2 linked regions of the Bdellovibrio bacteriovorus genome follow. The protein of the gene in region 1 interacts with the protein of each later gene in a pairwise test. Links are inferred from orthologs where the notes say so. Each region holds a gene or a part of one and is shown in the gene's direction. Other genes may lie near its edges.

Region 1 (9,120 bases):
CACAGTTCCATTTCTTCCAAGACAGCATGATGACGACATCGTCGTTCACGCCGATCAGTTCGACGAAGCTGAATTGAAGCGCATCATCCGTGCCTTGAACCTGAAAGTCACCAGTCAGCGTATGGCGATCTTAAAGGCCCTGCATGAAGGCCGCCGTCACGTCACCGCTCAAGAGCTTTACGAAAAACTGAATAAAGAACATCCGGACATTGGCTTTGCCACGGTTTACCGTTTCCTAAGAACCCTGACCGAAGGCACTTTCGTGACGGAAGTCCGCATGGGCGGCCTGCCAGCTCGTTACGAGTTGACCCCGAAAGGTCACCACGATCACTTGACGTGTGTGAAGTGCGGTAAGATCTGTGAGTTCGAGAATAAGGCCATCGAAGGACTGCAAGAGAAGGTGGCGAATCAGTTTGGATTTAAGCTGACCCATCATATCCTGGAGTTGTACGGGATCTGCCCCTCCTGCCAAGCTAAGAATCTTTAAGAAACGGCCGTTGAAAAAGGCCCATCTTCTTCGTTGGAGATCGGCCTTCTCGCTCCGACGTGCTCGGAGCACGCCTGCGCTGCGAGGGCCGACCTCCGCCTCGAATCTGGACCTTTTTGAACGACCTCTATAGTTGGGGACTGGCTGCGCTTCGCGGTCCGCCCGGACGGGGCTCGGCTTCGCCATCGCGTTTTTAAAAGGTGCCTGGTGACTTTTTACATCTACACTGCGTTATTGGGTGGGGGGGCTCAGCTTCGCCTGTCGTTGTGGCTTTTGGTCGGGGTTGGGACGTTCAAAAAGGTTCAGCGGCGAGGCGGAGGGTCTCCGCTGTAGCGGAAGCGTACTTAATGTGCGCTGGAGTGGAAGATGAGGCTCGACAACGAAGACGATGGGCCTTTTTCAACGTCCTGTTAAGTCTTGTTTTGGAACGGCCGATAACTTCTTTATGAAGTTGGCTATGAAACGGTGGGGAGTGTTCCTGCTGATTCCTCTTATTTTGGGTGTGAGCAGTGGCGGGGTTGTTGAGCTCGAGGGCTACTTTAATGCTCGTTATTCGGCTAACTTTTTGAAATCCACTCGTAACGTCAAATTTGTCATGCGTCCGGGGACTCGGGGGAAAATTGAAGAAACCAAACAGTTTGCTTCGGGTAACTACGGTCTGAAAGTCGAAGTTCTTTCCGGGAAGCATAAGGGCGAGAAGGTTTGGGTTTATTATAAGCCTTCGGATCCGGGGATGAAACTTTTTGAAAATACCGAGGCGGCCGGCGAGGCTTTGGCTTCGGCGGATGTTGAAAAGGCCAAGTCGGCTGAGACGACTCGCAAGACTGAGGCTTTACGGGTTCCTGCGGCGGCGGAAAAAGCCGAAGAAAAGCAGGTTGTTCAAGAACTGAACCAGCAGATTCGTGATGCCAATAAAAAAGTTCAAGAGACCAAGCCTTGTGATGGCTGTGAAGTGGCCAAGGAACAAGCTCGCGATACGGTGCCGAATGGCTCTGCGAAGGTTGTAAGCACTTTTGCACCGCGGTCTTCTTCCGATGCGCCGGTGTTGCGTTCTCCGACTCGGACGGTGAATCCATTTGGGATTCGTCCAACGCGCTGTCGAACTCTTGGGACCTATGACAGTTGTATTTTTGAAGGGGACAGCTCCGAGGGGAAATTCAAACTTAGAAACATGGGCCCTAATAAAATTGTTTCCAAGGGAGAGTACCGCATTCGTGAATGGTCTTTCGAATACGAAGCCGGAGCCCGTCAGGATATTGGAATCAGCATCAGTGATTCTCCCAATGCAACAGTCAGCCATACACAGGAAAGTTACATCATGCTGTTCCCGCGTAAAACTCTGCCGCACATCCGCGTGGAAGGGAACCGTCAGATCGTGACCCTGCCAACCGGGGAAACCGTGACTTATAATGCCCAAACCCGTGAAGTCATCGGTGGCGCCTTTTCTGAAGACGGGCCTATGACGGGCGGAGGTAAAATTCTGGCACCGGCCAAGGTTTCTTACCGCGGTAACGGCGTCATGGTCCGGGTCGATCGTCGGGGCGAAGAGCCTCGTCTGCTGGCAAACGGCACGGCGACGGTGACCAAACAAGGCAAATCCTGCAAAGTCCCTGTGCGTGACCTGTGGCCGAATCAGGCTCAGAACTCTCCTGTGCACTTCAAATATTTCTCGGACTCCGACTTTGATTCTTATTTAAAACGAAAATGCGGCTTCGGCCTTTAATCGGCTGCTGAAAAGGGCCCTTCTGACTGCGTTGTCAGGCCTTTCGCTTCACTGCGACGTGCTCCGTCTTGCCTATGGACCCTTATGACCAGCCTTGGCTTGTTCTTTTTCGGCTTTCTTTCTGCGAGGCTCGGGCTTAGACTTTGGAGTTATGTCGCATGCTGAAGATGGAATCGTAGTTAAGGGTGCAAAAGAGCATAATCTGAAGAATGTCAGTGTGACTATTCCGCGCAATAAGATCACCGTGTTTACGGGGTTGAGTGGCAGCGGGAAGTCGTCGTTGGCGTTTGATACGGTCTATGCCGAGGGTCAGCGTCGTTATGTGGAAAGTCTTTCTGCTTACGCGCGCAACTTCCTTGAACAGCTTAAAAAACCGGAAGTGGATTCCATCACCGGGCTTTCTCCAGCCATTGCGATTGACCAGAAATCGGTCAGCACCAATCCGCGTTCGACCGTGGGGACGGTGACAGAAATTTACGACTATCTTCGTCTTCTTTTTGCCAAACTGGGAATTCCGGAATGTCCGACTCACCACATCCCGGTGAGCAGTCAAACCCCGCAACAGATCATTGAAGAGGTCTTTAAAAAAGGTGTCGGCACCAAGTTCTATGTGCTGGCACCGATGGCCTCCGGCAAAAAGGGTGAGTTCCTGGCCGAGTTCCAGCGCTGGGCCAAAAAAGGATTCGTGAAAGCCAAAGTCGACGGCAAGATGATTGAACTCGACAAGGCCACGAAACTTGCCAAAACCAAAACGCACGATATTGATCTGGTGGTGGATCAGTTGATCCTGAAAGACACGCTGAAATTGCGCCTTTCAGAAAGTATCAACACCGCTCTGAGCATGGCCAATGGCCGCGTGATCATCGAAACCCTGGACGGGGAGCGCACCAGTTATTCTTTGCACTCGGCATGTCCTGAGTGCGGTTACAGCTTCCCCGAAATTGAACCTCGCCTGTTCAGCTTCAACAACCCGCGCGGGGCCTGCCCGACATGCAATGGGCTGGGAACAATTGATCTGGAAGAAGAAGAGCAGTTCTCTGACGGCGAAGTGGGCGGCAAGAAGCTGGACAAAGTCGTCTATAAATACAAAGGCAAAAAAACTTCGGACGAGGATGACGAAGAGGGCGAGGAAATGGTTCTGAACGACTGCCCGGACTGTCACGGGGCTCGTTTGAAAAATGAAGCCCTGAATATCCGTCTGGGTGGAAAAACCATCGCCGAGCTGTCGGATCTGGGGGCGCATGAATTGCGCGACTGGGTGGCCAAGCTTCAGTGGAAGTCCAAAGATCAGTTGATTGCTGAAAAAATCGTTAAGCAAATTCTGGCCCGTCTGGATTACCTGATCCGCGTGGGCACGGGATATCTTTCCCTGAGCCGTCCTTCACGCACGCTGTCCGGCGGGGAAGCCCAGCGTATTCGTCTGGCAACCCAAGTGGGATCCTCTTTGATCGGCTGTCTGTATGTGATGGATGAACCAAGTATCGGCCTGCATCCGCGCGATCACCACCGGCTGCTCGATATTATCGGCGAGCTGAAAGAGCGTGGAAACACCATCTTGCTGGTTGAGCACGACGAAGACACCATCCGCTACGCTGACTTTGTTGTCGATCTGGGACCTCGTGCCGGGGTTCTGGGCGGAGAAATGATGGCGCAAGGCACGCCGGATGAACTGGCCGCCAATCCGAATTCTTTGACCGGAAAATATCTGAACGGTGAAATGCGCATTCCGATTCCGAAAGAGCGCCGCAAAGGCAACGGGCAGTTTGTGCGTTTGACCGGGGCGACGGGAAACAATCTGCAGAATGTGGATCTGGAAATCCCACTGGGGACTTTCACGACGGTGACCGGGGTTTCGGGTTCCGGAAAAAGTACGCTCATCATCGACACACTTTACAAGATTCTGGCGCAGCATTTTTATAAGGCTTTGGCGCAGCCGTCGCCTTATAAGAAAATCGAAGGCCTGGATAAGATCGACAAAGTCATCGACATCAACCAAAGACCGATCGGACGCACACCGCGTTCGACCCCGGCGACTTATGTGGGATTGTTCCCGATGATTCGTGATCTGTTTGCGAACCTGCCGGATTCCAAACTGCGCGGTTATGAACCGGGTCGTTTCAGCTTCAACGTCAAAGGCGGGCGCTGTGAAACCTGTATGGGACATGGGCAGATCCGTATGGAGATGCACTTCCTCAGTGACGTCTTTGTGACCTGCGACACTTGTCAGGGCCGCCGTTACAACCGCGAGACTTTGAATATTAAATATAAATCCAAATCCATCGCCGACGTTCTGGAAATGAGCGTGGGGGAAGCTTTGGAGTTCTTCCGCAACCACACCCAGATCTATCGCAAGCTTGAAACTTTGCATCGTGTGGGTCTTGATTACATGACCCTGGGGCAGAGCTCGACAACGTTGTCGGGGGGTGAAGCCCAGCGTGTGAAGCTTTCCAAAGAGCTTTCCCGCCGAGGCACCGGCAAGACGCTGTACATTTTGGATGAGCCGACCACGGGATTGCACTTCGATGACGTCCGCAAGTTGGTGGAGCTGATTCAGGAGCTCGCCGATCAAGGGAACACCGTGCTGGTCATTGAGCACAACATGGAAGTCGTCAAATCCTCGGATCACGTTATTGATCTGGGGCCGGATGGCGGCAAGGGCGGAGGTCAGATCGTGGCCGCCGGAACACCTGAAAAGGTCGCCAAGGTCACTGCCAGCGAAACAGGCAAATTCCTGAAGCCACTGTTAAAATAGTCCTTTAAAAAGCCCGGCTCGCCGCCGGGCTTTTTGACATCCCGTGTCCCCCGAGGCGGTCCTTGATTCTTGCTGGGGAATCAGTCAAATCTGTGGAAATGAAATACTTTACTGGTTCCTTTGTTTTTACTTTCTTCGGATTGGTAGCGTCCTACTTTGTGGGGCACTACTACGGCGGCACCGTGGCGGCGGGCTTTCAGGCTCTGTTTATTGCCACGATTCTGGCCATTCTTGAAATCTCTTTGTCTTTCGATAATGCGATCGTGAATGCGGTTGTTCTGAAAGAAATGACTCCGGTCTGGCGCCATCGCTTCCTGACCTGGGGTATGATCATCGCCGTCTTTGGTATGCGTTTGATCTTCCCGTTATTGATTGTGACCTTCATGGCAGACGTCAATCCTTGGGAAGCCCTGGTGATCGCGGCGACGAAGCCGGATGATTACGCCAAGATGATGCTGGATGCGCACTTGCAGGTGGCCGCCTTCGGCGGAAGCTTCCTGTTGATGGTGGCGTTGAAGTACTTCTATGACGGCAGCAAGGATCTGCACTGGATCCCGTTCATCGAAAAGCCAACCCGTTATATCGGCAGCAAAGTTGAAGCCATCGAAGTGTGCTTGACCTTGATTATTTTGATTCTGATCACCCACTTCCTGAAAAGCCAGGAGCAATTGCCGTTCCTGATGGCCGGTATGGCGGGCTTGATCACTTATGTGATCGTGGATGGTATCGGTTCCTGGTTGGAAGCGTCTGATGATCAAATGCACGACGTGCACAAAGCCAGCGCCGGTATGTTCCTGTACCTGGAAGTTCTGGATGCGTCCTTCAGCTTTGACGGTGTGGTCGGGGCGTTTGCAATCACGCACAACCTGTTCATTATCATGATCGGTCTGAGCATCGGTGCATTCTTCGTACGTAGCTTGACGATTATGTTCGTGGAAAAAGAGGCGCTGACGAAGTTTGCGTTCCTCGAGCACGGGGCTTTCTATGCCATCGGTCTTTTGGCGATGATCATGCTTGCAGATCCGTTCCTGCACATCCCTGAGTGGTTCACCGGATTGAGCGGGGGGATCATCATCCTGACCTCTTTCATCTGGTCTTTGAAAAAGGGCGATATACAAGCTTCTCACTAAAAACAAAAAAGCCTGCTTCAAATAGGCAGGCTTTTTTTATGTCTTGATGTTTTCAGTTTTGCTCGCGGTATCAGTCAGAATCTGCAGCACCGAGGCAACCATGATTATCACGGCCCCGGAAATCTGGAACCAGCTCAGCCGTTCACTGAGAATCAGGAATCCAAACAGCGCGGCGAACGGGGACTCGAGCAAAAACAGCATGCTGGCCGTGGAATCCGAAAGCACCTTTTGAGTGCGGATTTGCAGATAAAACGCAATGATGCTGGAACCCAGTCCCAGGCATAGGATTCCCAGAATCGGTTTATAGTCCGTCACATTCCAGGCGGTGCGTTCCTGAGTCAGCAACAGAGGCGTCAGCGCCAGCAGGCACCAGGCGGATTGGAAATTGTTAAAGCGAAACGCATTGCCCACTTTGTTTGAAATCTTTCCGATATAAATAATATATGCTCAGGAAGGCTGCAAACACCGAACAGCCCAGGGTCCACAGATCACCCGAGTTGATGCCGGATAGATTGGCGTCGACCAGAATGAAAGTTCCCAGCAGCGCCAACGCGGTCAGGGCATAGTTTTTCCAGTTACCGGCAGATTTAAAGAACCACGCATTGAACAGCGGCACTAAAATCACATAAAGACTGGTCAGAAATCCGCTCTTGGTGGCGGTGGTGTATTTCAAACCGATGGTTTGCAAAAGCAGCATGCCGCCCAGAAGAAGCCCGGCGGGCAGGGCGCGGAAAATTTCTTCGCGCAGACTGGTGAAATTGGGTCCTTTGATGATCAGGTACAAAATCTCGCCCATGACAGAGGCGATGACAAAGCGGAAGAACAGGGTCTCTACCGGAGTGAAGGCCTCCAGAGCCCAGACAGTGGCCACAAAGCCGAAGCCCCAGAGGACTCCGGCGAAGATCAGCTCCAGGGCCGCGCGATTCTTAGTCAAACGCCTCGGCCCAGATTTTTGTTTTATCAAAGCCGTCAACTTCCAGAAGCTGGTGTTTTACGTCTTTGATCATGCCGCCGTTACCGCAAAGGTAGAACGTCGTCGGGATGTTTTTGTAATCAAATTCAGAGATGAAGTTTTGTACGTAGCCTTTTTTGCCCTTCCAGTCGTCTTGAGGGCGGCTTAGAACAAATTCAAACTTGAAGTCTGGCAGGGCTTTTTGCAGCTCTTCGATTTCTTTTTGATAGTACATGTCCTTTTCGGTGCGCACGCCGAACAACATGCGATAACGAAGATTTGGATACTGCTCTTTTTTGGAAAGCAGATAGCACAAGTGTTGGGACAGACCTGTTCCCGTATTCAGGAACACGATTTGCTCTGTTGGAGGCTCTTGGAAGAAGACTTTTCCGAACGGGCCGGTGAAGTTCAGAAGTTCGCCGCCCTTAAGTTGCCACACGAAGGTCGAGGCTAAGCCATTTTCCACGAACTTGAAAAGCAGTCGGAATCCATTTTTGGTGCGGTCATCAGAGGCGATAGAGTAAGCACGCAATGCGGGTTTTGCCTCGCCCTGAGGCACGTGAAGCATGACGAATTGGCCTGCTTTGAAGCTGAATTCATTCGGAGTTTCCGTCTTCAGGACCAATTCACGCACCGTTGGGGTGTGGTCGATGATTTCTTCAACTCTCATGTGATAGATAGTACGAGCGGCAGACATAAGGCTCCTTCATAATCGGTCCCGTCTTCATAAACCGAAAAACCCAGACAGTCCAATATTTTAGCTTGTTACAAAACCTCGCATTCAATAAAATTGAAGCACAGCAGTGAGGTATATATCGTGAATAGTGCGCAGCATCTTGTATTGTCCGTATTATTGTCTTTTGCGTCCTTTGCACACGCTCAAACACCAGAGGGAACACCCGCAGCGGCGCCAACTTCGGCTCCAGCGGAAGCCGCTGAGTCCACGGAAGAGATTCCGGCGCCTCAACGCTCCTTGCTAAAAACCGCGGCGACTCGTGATTTCAATAAGCCCCTCTATTTTGACCAGTTGGATAACGGTGTGATCCTGCCTCCGTTGGAGATGGAATACGACCTGAGCGCGGCTGGTGGCAAAAACCTGAAAATCGGGAACGTGCAACTGAACGAAAAGAATTTCTTCTTCGCACTTTTGCCTCTGGGTAAAACTCACTCGCAAATCAATCAGATCCTGGGAAGCGGCGAGGCTGGCAAAGTGGCGTTGGTGATGGCGTGGCCGGAAAAGCTGATGAGTCACGGAACGATCGAAATGATCTCTCGCACAGGAACAGTTCTTTGGAGCTATTCTTTCACGGAAGCCGATCGCACCAAATGGCAAAAACAACTGGATACGTGGAGAAAAGAACTTGTTGCTAAAGGCGTTCCGTCAAAAGATGTGGTTCGCGCCGGTATCTTCGGCTCCCAGTTTGCGATTCAGGACGTTGAGTCCGCGAAAGCTCCATTCTGGGGTCAGAAAGAATCCTTCCGTTTCTGTGTGACTCAGACTGACGGCCGCAATTCCACGAAAATGTGTTCTCAGCGTTATGGTTCCAAATCCAGCGGCAAAACTGTTGTGATGGGTAAGGTGCGCGCAGATGCGGTGACTCCGCGAGTGCTGGTGAATAACGAAGAAGCGCCATTGAAAAATTCCGTACCCGTGGCAGCGGACATGCCAAGTTCTTTCTTTGCTGAATTGGGAACCGGGGAGTCTTATGAATTTGTGACTTTACCCAACAAACTGGAGCTGATGGATATCGCCGACACCAAAAAACCGGGTGTTTTGAGAATCGTCGGTTATGACACGCGCCCGGTGGGCCGCTCTGTGATTTTGAATCCGGATCAGTACAGTTCTTTGACCAAGATGCTGGGTTTTGAATCCACCATCGGCGACCCGCGCAAGTTCTGGGCAGCGGCGATCAAGAAAGACGATCCAAAAATTTACCTTCCGGGGCAGGGCGGGGGGATCTTCAAACAGAAATTTGAACTGTCTGAAATTCCGCGCACTCAGTCCCGAGTTTATTTGAGCAAAAGAACTCCAACGGGAACATACATTGACGGCATCAAGCTGGAAGGCCGCAAACA
Region 2 (8,930 bases), 140 kb from region 1 along the record:
GGAAAGCGGCAAAGCCGGGTGAAGTGTCCTGGCCATCGCCTTGGGGCCCAGGGCGTCCGGGCTGGCACATTGAGTGCTCGGCGATGATCAAAAATCTTTTCGGCGATCAGATCGACATTCACGGGGGCGGCATGGACTTGATCTTCCCGCACCACGAAAATGAAATCGCACAAAGTGAAGGCTGCACCGGCAAAGCCTTCGTAAAATACTGGATGCACAACAACATGCTGAACTTCGGCGGGCAGAAAATGTCCAAGTCTTTGGGGAACATCGTGACTATGCGAGAATTCCTGGAGATGTACAACGCCGAGATCTACAAATGGATGATCCTGTCTGCGCACTATCGCACATTGAGTGACTTTGGTGATGAAGCCGTCGAGCGCGCCGTGGGCGGGTTGTCCCGTGTGTATTCTGCGCTTTCCATGGCTGAAAGCTATCTGACTGCGGAAGTGACTCAGGAGGATGCTGCTTTTGCGAAAATCACGCAAGACGCCTGGAAGAAAGTGGAAGAAGCCATGAATCATGACTTCGGAACACCGGATGCGTTTGCGGCGATGTTTGAAGTGGTCCGCCAGTTCAATGCTCAGGTTCGCCGTGGCATGAAAGTGAACCCAGCGATTCAAGGCAAAGCTTTGGCTTTCCATAACTTCGTTCGCAAAATGGGTTCAATGATGAGTTTGTTCCAGGAACCGGCGCACGCCTTCCTGATCAAGCTTGATGATATGTTGCTGAAGAAAATGAACCTTGAAAGGTCTGCAGTGAATGCATTGGTTGCAGAACGTGGCGAGGCTCGCGCAGCGAAGGACTTTGCGAAGTCTGATGAATTGCGCGCGAAAATCACCGCTTTGGGCATTTCAGTCAGCGACACTCCGGAAGGAAGCTTCTGGGAAGTGACGAAGTAGAAGTAAATGTTAAAAGCCCTCGTGATGAGTTTTTTATAGTCCCGCGATAATCGAATTCAAATCCGGTTTTGAGATCGGCATTTTGCCGCTGTCGCGGGTGTTTTTGCTGACGACTCCAAACGGGATGTCACCCCACCAGCGTTCGACCATGGTTCCGTCGGCCATGGTCATGCTCATTTTGCAGGTGTCATAGGTTCCCGCCGGGGCGATGAGCTTTTCCAGGGTTCCGCCATTTTTCACGCAGTCCACAATCAGGGCTTTATATTTTGCCGGGGAGTAGAGGTCCGAGATCTCCATCGTCTCACTGGTTTTTTCTGTGCCAACGACGGCTTCGATTTTTATTTTCCAGATGTTCTTTTTTTCGTCGTGGCCGATGACTTCTTTGGTGATTTTCACGGCGTTGGTTTCGCCGCTGACGGTGCTCATGGTCCCTGTCCAGGAAACTTTGTCACCGACATTGGGATAGGCCAAGGCGGTCGTGATAAACAGGGTGGTGAAAGCTGCCAGTAAAGATTTGGTAAACATAAAGCCTCCTTCCATGGAATGCCACTAGCATGGCATCCAAAGAAAAAGGCTGAAAGTCCAAGAGCGAATCAGGTGCTAAAGTACAGGCTTCACTTTACCGCAATCAGCAGAAATAAACTTACCCTGATAGCGAATTTGTGTGTTGCTGCCTTTGCTGGTTTTGCCGTTCATCAAGCCTTCGTATTCGTTGCTGGATTTGGCATTCCATTCAAAGTCACCCTTGGCGTCGTCTTTCGGACAGTCAAAAGTTCCCGCCAGCTTCTTGGCAGTCTGCGTGGTGATCTTGGTGGTGCAGGCCTTGGTGCCTTCCATCACTTTGTTGGGATTTTTCAGCATGTCGGCAGTGTAGCAGATACGATAACCATTTTTTGTGACGGGGATTTTGTCAGAGCCCGATAGCATCGCTTCCATCTTTTTTCTTTGCTCGGGTGGCAGTTGTTCCAGGGCTTTGTTCATTTCAGCCATAGGATCAAAGGCTTTTCCGTCCAGGGTCATTTGCATTTTTACTTCCCAAAGGCCGGGCTTGATATCAAAAGCTGCGAATGATGTGGAAGCGGTAAAAAGTGCGGTGAGCAAAATCAAAAACTTCATGAAATCCTCCGGTTATTGGGGTGTCAGTTTCAGTTCGTATTTTTTGTTCTTTTCAATGTCTTCGGCCGCCATGTATTGCGGGCGATATTTTCCATCCAGGAACAATTGCACCTGGTCTTTATAGAAGGGTGACAGGATATGACCGGAAATGCCAATGGGATTAATGCCCCAACTGGTTTGGGGGCGGGCAAAATCAATCACCCGGCGAGTGCTGGGTCCTGCCACCACATTGAAGTCACCACCAAGGCCGCGCATCTTGTTGTTGTTGATTTCATTGTAGGCGCCCGGCATCGGGTAGGGCCCCAGATTAAATATCTTGTCCAGTGGGAAGCTGCGGCCCAGAGGGTGTTTGTATTCCACCGTGTGCAAGTCGCCCCAGGGAATGTCCTGCACTTTTTCAATCGCGGTTAAGAAAGCTTGCGTGATCAGTTGATCCTGATTGCGATCTTTCCACCAAGGCGATGCGTCGTCCAAAACGGCGCGCTCATAAAAGGCCCAGGCGTACGGAGTCGTCAGATAGGTGGCCTTCATTTCTTCCGGTACATCTTTTAGCAGCAGCAATACCAGTTCGTTGTTCCACTGATGGTACAAGCTGGCTTCGACGGATTGAACATCTGAACGCAGGTTCCAGTTTTTCAGGGCGTTCAGTTCAGTTTCGTATTTTAGATTCTGCGCTTCATCCAACTGCAGGTGATCATTCAGTTTGTCTAACAGCTCACGGGTTTTATAGTTGAAGTTGTCTGTTTGCAGGGCGCGCACATCATCGGCACTCCACAGGTCTTTTTCGCCCAAGGCACGCACCAGGGTCTGATAGCGGTCATCGGACTGCCAGTCTCCGCGGATGTTTTCGGCGATGCCATCGGGACGGGAATTGGCCGTGACGATGATGCCGTTTTCAGGATTTATTTTGTGGGGTTTGTCTGCCCATGCAAGCACACGCTCGTATTCATCCAGACCCGAAGCTCCGTCCAAAATCATATCCGAGTTCGGATTCTTCTTAATGGCGATATCACCAAAGATCCACCACGCGATATTTTCGGCATCCGCGTACATGACATTCAAGCCCGGTGCGGTTCCGTATTGCAGGGCTGTTTCAAAGGCTGCCATGTTCGGCGCTTTGCCCATTTCAAAAAGGGCCTTCATCGGATTGTTTTCGGGGCGGTGATAAGCCCACTTTAATGCCAAACCTTTGCGTTTCAAGGTTTCATCCATGATCGGGCCATGATTGGTTTCAATCATGTTCAGCACCAGATCTGGTGCATCTTTGATTTTGATGGTTTCAGTCCATTCCTGATAAGGGACTTCCTTTCCCATGAAGACGGCGGTTTTCTTGTCCTTATTCAGGGTTTCGGCAAACAGATCCATATCGTCGGATAAAGACATAGTGAAACCCCAGGCATGCTGGCGGCTGTGGCCTAGGATGGCGAAGGGAACCAGCGGAAGGTAGTGGCCGTAAAGTTCAAACTCCGGGGTTTGGATGTGGGCTTCGACCCAGGTTGCGGGGTGAGAAAAACCAATGTGAGGATCGTTGGCAAAAATACTTTTGCCGGACTGCGAACGGTCCGGCCCGATCAGCCACGCATTGCTGCCTTCAAAAGAGGCGGTGAAAAGATTTTCAGTCAGCAGTTCAAACGGGGTGAATCCGCCCTGAAGGGATGTGATCTTTAGTGGGGCTTTCAGCGGCACATTGCGAAGTCCTTGGAAGGATTCCGGGGAAAGCTTCCCGGCAAGTTCGGTCATCAACGGGTCGGCTTTTAGTGCGATCCCAAAGCTGTAAGCCATGTGGCCGGTCATGATGTAAGCATCCAAAGGCGAAAACGGGCGGGGTTTTAGTCCCACGAGCGCCATTTCATAGGGGGCTTTTTGAGTGCTGATGTATTGATTCACACCTTCAAAGTAGGCCTCCATCTCATCCCACATACTCTGATCAAAACGGCCCTCGGCTTTTTCCTTTGCAAGCATGCGTTCGACTGATCGGCGAAGCATCAGGCTGCGGTACAATTTGTCGCTGGGAAGGGCCAGCTCTCCGAAGATCTCGGAAAGTTCCCCTTGAGTCATACGGCGGGAAAGCTCCATTTGGAAAAGTCTTTCGCTGGCCATGACAAAGCCCAGGGCTTTCAAGGCGTCTTTCTTATTGGCCGCTTTGATATGAGGAATGCCGTATTGATCGCGAATCACGGTCACGGGCTCAGACAGCCCTTTAAGCGGAAGTGAGCCCTCCATCGGTGGCAGGGACTGGCGCAAGAATAGATAACCCCCCAAGCAGAAGACGGTAACCAAGATGAAGAATACGAGAAGGCTTCGTTTGAGTGTTTTCATCCCTCAACTGTCGGCGGGGTCTGGGAGGGAGGCAAGAAAACCTTTAATTGCCACCTCGCATATAACGCAGAGTAGAGCCAAAAAAGGACGGGTACTTTTATATGATCGTGCTATTCTTGGAGGGATGGCCTCTGCATATAAAAAGAACTTTCAATTGGTGTCCGAGTTTAAACCTTCCGGCGATCAGCCGAAAGCAATTGAGCAGATTGCTGAAAACTTCAAAGCGGGTTTGAAACATCAGACGTTACTGGGTGTGACCGGGTCGGGAAAGACCTTCACCATGGCGCACACTATTGCAAACTTGAATCAGCCGGCTCTGGTTCTGGCGCCGAATAAAACTCTGGCGGCTCAGTTGTATGCCGAGTTCAAAGAGCTGTTTCCGCACAATGCCGTGGAATACTTTGTCAGTTACTACGATTACTACCAGCCGGAAGCTTATATTCCTTCTACGGACACCTATATCGAAAAAGATTCAGCCATCAACGAGCAAATCGATCGCATGCGCCACTCGGCGACGCGTTCCCTGTTTGATCGTCGTGATGTCATCATCGTCAGTTCTGTTTCGTGCATTTACGGTTTGGGGTCGCCAGAGGCCTATGAAGGCATGATGATTCAAATCGTGTCCAACACGTCGATGAAGCGCGATCACTTACTGCGGGAATTGATTCGTATTCAGTATCAGCGTAACAACGTGGATTTCTCGCGCGGAACGGTGCGCGTGCGCGGGGACAACGTCGAAATCTTCCCACCCTATGAAGAAGAGCGCGCCGTGCGTGTGGAATTCTTTGGAGACTATATCGAACGCCTTTCCTGGATTGATCCTTTGACCGGGCAGATCCTTGAAGAAATTGACCAGATCGGTATTTATCCGGGAAGCCACCACGTTACCAGTGATGACAGCTTAAAGCGCGCGATCAAGACCATTCAGGACGAGCTGCGTGACCGCCTGGTGCAGTTGAATCAGGAAATGAAGCTGCTTGAAGCCCAGCGTTTGGAACAAAGAACCTATTACGACATCGAGATGATGGAGCAAATGGGTTTCTGTCAGGGGATCGAAAACTATTCCCGCCATATGACGGGCCGGGGGCCGGGGGAACCACCTCCGACGCTGCTGGAATACTTCCCCAAAGACTTTGTCACCTTTATCGATGAGTCCCACGTCACCGTGCCTCAGATCGGGGGGATGTATCGCGGGGATCGTGCGCGCAAGATGAATCTGGTGGAGCATGGCTTCCGTCTGCCTTCGGCTTTGGACAACCGTCCTTTAAACTTCCAGGAATTTGAAGCCATGATGGACAAGGTCGTCTATGTTTCGGCGACTCCGGGCACTTATGAGCTGCAAAAATCCGAAGGGGTGATTGTTGAGCAAATCATCCGTCCGACGGGTCTGATTGATCCTGTCGTCGAAGTCCGTCCGGTGAAACATCAGGTTGATGATCTGCTCAAAGAAATCCGTGTCCGTATTGCCAAGCAAGAACGTGTTCTGATTACAACTTTGACCAAACGTTCTGCTGAGGATCTGACCGAGTACTATGAAAATCTGGGTATTAAGGTGAAGTATCTGCACAGCGAGATCGACACCATGGAGCGTATGGAGATTCTGCGCGATTTGCGTTTGGGGGTCTTTGACGTTCTGGTGGGGATCAACTTGCTGCGAGAAGGCCTGGATATTCCCGAGGTCAGCCTTGTCGGTATCACCGATGCCGATAAAGAGGGTTTCCTGCGCTCAGAAAGATCATTGGTGCAAACTATCGGTCGTGCCGCCCGTAACTTGAATGGCCGGGTGATTTTGTACGGGGACACGATCACCGAAAGCATGGAAAAAGCCATCAACGAAACCGATCGTCGTCGTCGCATTCAAAGTGAATACAACGAGGCTAACGGGATCACCCCTCAGTCGGTGAAAAAACGCATTAAAGAGGGTCTGGGCGAGATGTTCGACGGAACGGTCTCCAACCCATTGGGTGGTGAAAACAAAGCTGCTGCCATCATGAACAAGTTTGCGCAGCAGCCGGAGAAAATCCAGCAAGAGATCACGAAGCTTCGTGCCCGCATGAAAGAGCTTTCTGCGAACCTCGAGTTTGAGGAAGCGGCGAAAGTTCGCGACGAAATCAAACGTCTGCAGATTGTGGAACTGAACGTGCGCAGCGGGGAGATCGAACAGGAGAGTGCGGAGGTCGTCAAGGATGGCCTCAAGTAAGTTCGAGGAAGTTCGCGACAAGGTGAAAGAGTTTCCCACGCAAAGTGGTGTTTATCTGATGAAAAACACCGCCGATAAGATCATCTATATCGGTAAGGCGAAGAATCTTAGAAACCGTGTGCGCAGCTACTTTAACGACAGCAAGGATCACAGTCCCAAAACGCGCCTGCTGGTTACGAACATCTGTGAAGTTGAATACATCCTGACCAAAACCGAGGTGGAAGCATTCCTGCTGGAAGCCTCGCTGATTAAAAAACACCGTCCCAAATACAACATTCGTCTGCGTGATGATAAGGCCTACCCTTACATCCGCTTCAGTTGGGGAGACCAGGCGCCAAGACTGTATCTGGCGCGCAAAGTGAAAAAAGACGGGTCTTTGTATTTTGGCCCGTACACTTCGGGCCTGGCCGTGCATGGCACGATCAAGTTTCTAAACAGAACCTTTAAAATCCGTGATTGCACTGATGCGGTCTTTAAATCCCGGACCCGTCCGTGCATGACCTATCAGATCGGTCGCTGTACCGCGCCGTGTGTGAAGTACATCTCTTTGGAAGATTACCGCAACGAAGTTGAAGGCGCGAAGCTGTTCCTGAAGGGGCAGAATAAAAAAGTCATCAAAGCCATGACCGAAAAAATGATGGGCGCTGCGGACGAGGAAAAGTTCGAGGTTGCTGCGCGTTTGCGGGATTCTATTGAAGCCATCAAGGCGATCCTGCAAAAACAGGCCGTCATCAACGACACTTCCGAAAAAGACCAGGATGCCCTGGGTTATTATGGGGATGAGCGGGGCTGCTTGATTGAAACAGTCCATATCCGTGCCGGACGGGTGATTGGAACAAGGCCGCATTACCTGCCGCACTTTGATCCGAATGACGCTGTTGAAGATCCGCGCGAGTGGCTGGTGGACTTCCTGAATCAGTACTATGAAGACAACTTCATTCCTGATGAGGTTTTGCTGCCATTGGATATCGGCAATGACCTGACCAAGCTGATGGAAGAGGTTCTTAAAGAACGCTCTGGCAGCAGGGCCACGGTGCGCTTTGCAACGGATGAGCGCGGCCGTAATCTGGTTGAGATGGCCCATGAAAACGCCAAGTCGCATTTCCTGAAGTACGTTTCCAAGTCCGAAGAAAAACTGCGTGGTCTGGAGGAAATCAAAGAACGTTTCAATCTGCCGGAGCGTCCGCGCCGTATTGAGTGTTATGATATCTCCACCTTCCAGGGGGCTGAAACCGTGGCCTCCCAAGTGGTGTTTGAGGACGGGGTCCCTGCCAAAGAGCACTATCGTCGCTATAAGATTAAAACCGTTCAGGGAATCAATGACTTTGCCTCGATGTACGAGGTGTTAAGCCGTCGTTTCAAGCACACCGAGTACGAGGACCCTCAGTTGATCGTGATCGACGGTGGTAAGGGGCAGTTGTCCCAGGCCATGAAGATTCTGGAAGAAATCGGGCGCAAGGACATCCCGGTGGTGGGCTTGGCCAAGGCGCGCACCGAAAGTGATTTCCAAAAGCAGGAAGTCGAGTCCACCGAAGAGCGCTTCTTCCTTCCGGGGCGTTCCAATCCGGTGATCTTTAAGCACAATGCCGAGGCTTTGTATATCCTTTCGGGCATCCGCGATGAGGCCCATCGTTTTGCCATCACTTACCACCGCAAACTGCGTGAAGGCACGTCACTTGAAAGTGAGCTGGATTACGTCGTTGGTTTGGGGGAAAAAAGAAAGAAAGTTCTTTTGACTCAGTTCAACTCTGTTGATGAAATCAAAATGGCTGATGCAGAAGAGATTGCTAAACTTAAGGGCTTTAACCGGGTCCTTGCCGAGCGTATTTTGCTTCAGCTTAACGAGAGTGAAGAAGAAGAAACTGAGGTTGAAGAGTGAAGAGTCATGCGCTCTTAGTCGGACTGGGGATTTTTTTAAGCCGTATCGCGGGTCTTGTCCGTGAAAGGGTCTTTGCCCACTACTTCGGAAATTCTGATGCCGGGGATGCCTTCAAGGCCGCTCTGAAGATTCCAAACTTCCTGCAAAATCTGTTCGGTGAGGGCGTGCTGTCGGCAAGCTTTATCCCGGTCTATGCCCAGTTGCTGGCAAAAAAACACGATGAAGATGCCGCCAAAGTGGCGTCGGTGATCGGCAGTTTGCTGTTTCTGCTGACGTCAGGTTTGGTGCTGGCTGGTGTGCTGGCAACGCCTTTTTTGATTGATGTCATTGCGCCGGGATTCACCGGTGAAAAACGTGATCTGACCATTCAGATCGTGCAGATCCTGTTCCCGGGCACGGGGTTTTTGGTGATGTCGGCGTGGTGCTTGGGGATTTTAAATTCTCATCGCAAGTTCTTTCTTTCGTATGTGGCGCCGGTGATCTGGAACCTGGCGATTATCGCCGCGCTGGTGAT

The links.
Region 2: the proteins of uvrA (region 1) and uvrB interact in binary tests that used the Escherichia coli proteins (3 or more experiments, as listed by UniProt). The link is inferred for Bdellovibrio bacteriovorus from one-to-one orthologs.

The regions. Positions count from the first base shown.
Region 1 is NZ_CP020946.1:1,458,232-1,467,351, forward strand. What follows is about bases 1,974-5,162. They hold uvrA (excinuclease ABC subunit UvrA), read left to right. Parts: upstream 1,974-2,361; coding sequence 2,362-4,962; downstream 4,963-5,162. Other genes in these bases: B9G79_RS07025 (hypothetical protein), read left to right, coding at 1,974-2,210; B9G79_RS07035 (DUF475 domain-containing protein), read left to right, coding at 5,061-5,162. Outside these bases: B9G79_RS07020 (Fur family transcriptional regulator), read left to right, coding at 1-487; more of B9G79_RS07025, read left to right, coding at 945-1,973; more of B9G79_RS07035, read left to right, coding at 5,163-6,092; B9G79_RS18315 (DMT family transporter), read right to left, coding at 6,129-6,503; B9G79_RS18320 (DMT family transporter), read right to left, coding at 6,481-7,026; B9G79_RS07045 (FAD-binding oxidoreductase), read right to left, coding at 7,019-7,741; B9G79_RS07050 (hypothetical protein), read left to right, coding at 7,886-9,120. UniProt on the Escherichia coli protein: The UvrABC repair system catalyzes the recognition and processing of DNA lesions. UvrA is an ATPase and a DNA-binding protein. A damage recognition complex composed of 2 UvrA and 2 UvrB subunits scans DNA for abnormalities.
Region 2 is NZ_CP020946.1:1,598,908-1,607,837, forward strand. What follows is about bases 4,001-6,999. They hold uvrB (excinuclease ABC subunit UvrB), read left to right. Parts: upstream 4,001-4,461; coding sequence 4,462-6,537; downstream 6,538-6,999. Other genes in these bases: B9G79_RS07640 (penicillin acylase family protein), read right to left, coding at 4,001-4,337; uvrC (excinuclease ABC subunit UvrC), read left to right, coding at 6,524-6,999. Also shown: cysS (cysteine--tRNA ligase), read left to right, coding at 1-902; B9G79_RS07630 (hypothetical protein), read right to left, coding at 936-1,427; B9G79_RS07635 (DUF3617 domain-containing protein), read right to left, coding at 1,503-2,018; more of B9G79_RS07640, read right to left, coding at 2,031-4,000; more of uvrC, read left to right, coding at 7,000-8,416; murein biosynthesis integral membrane protein MurJ, read left to right, coding at 8,413-8,930. UniProt on the Escherichia coli protein: The UvrABC repair system catalyzes the recognition and processing of DNA lesions. A damage recognition complex composed of 2 UvrA and 2 UvrB subunits scans DNA for abnormalities.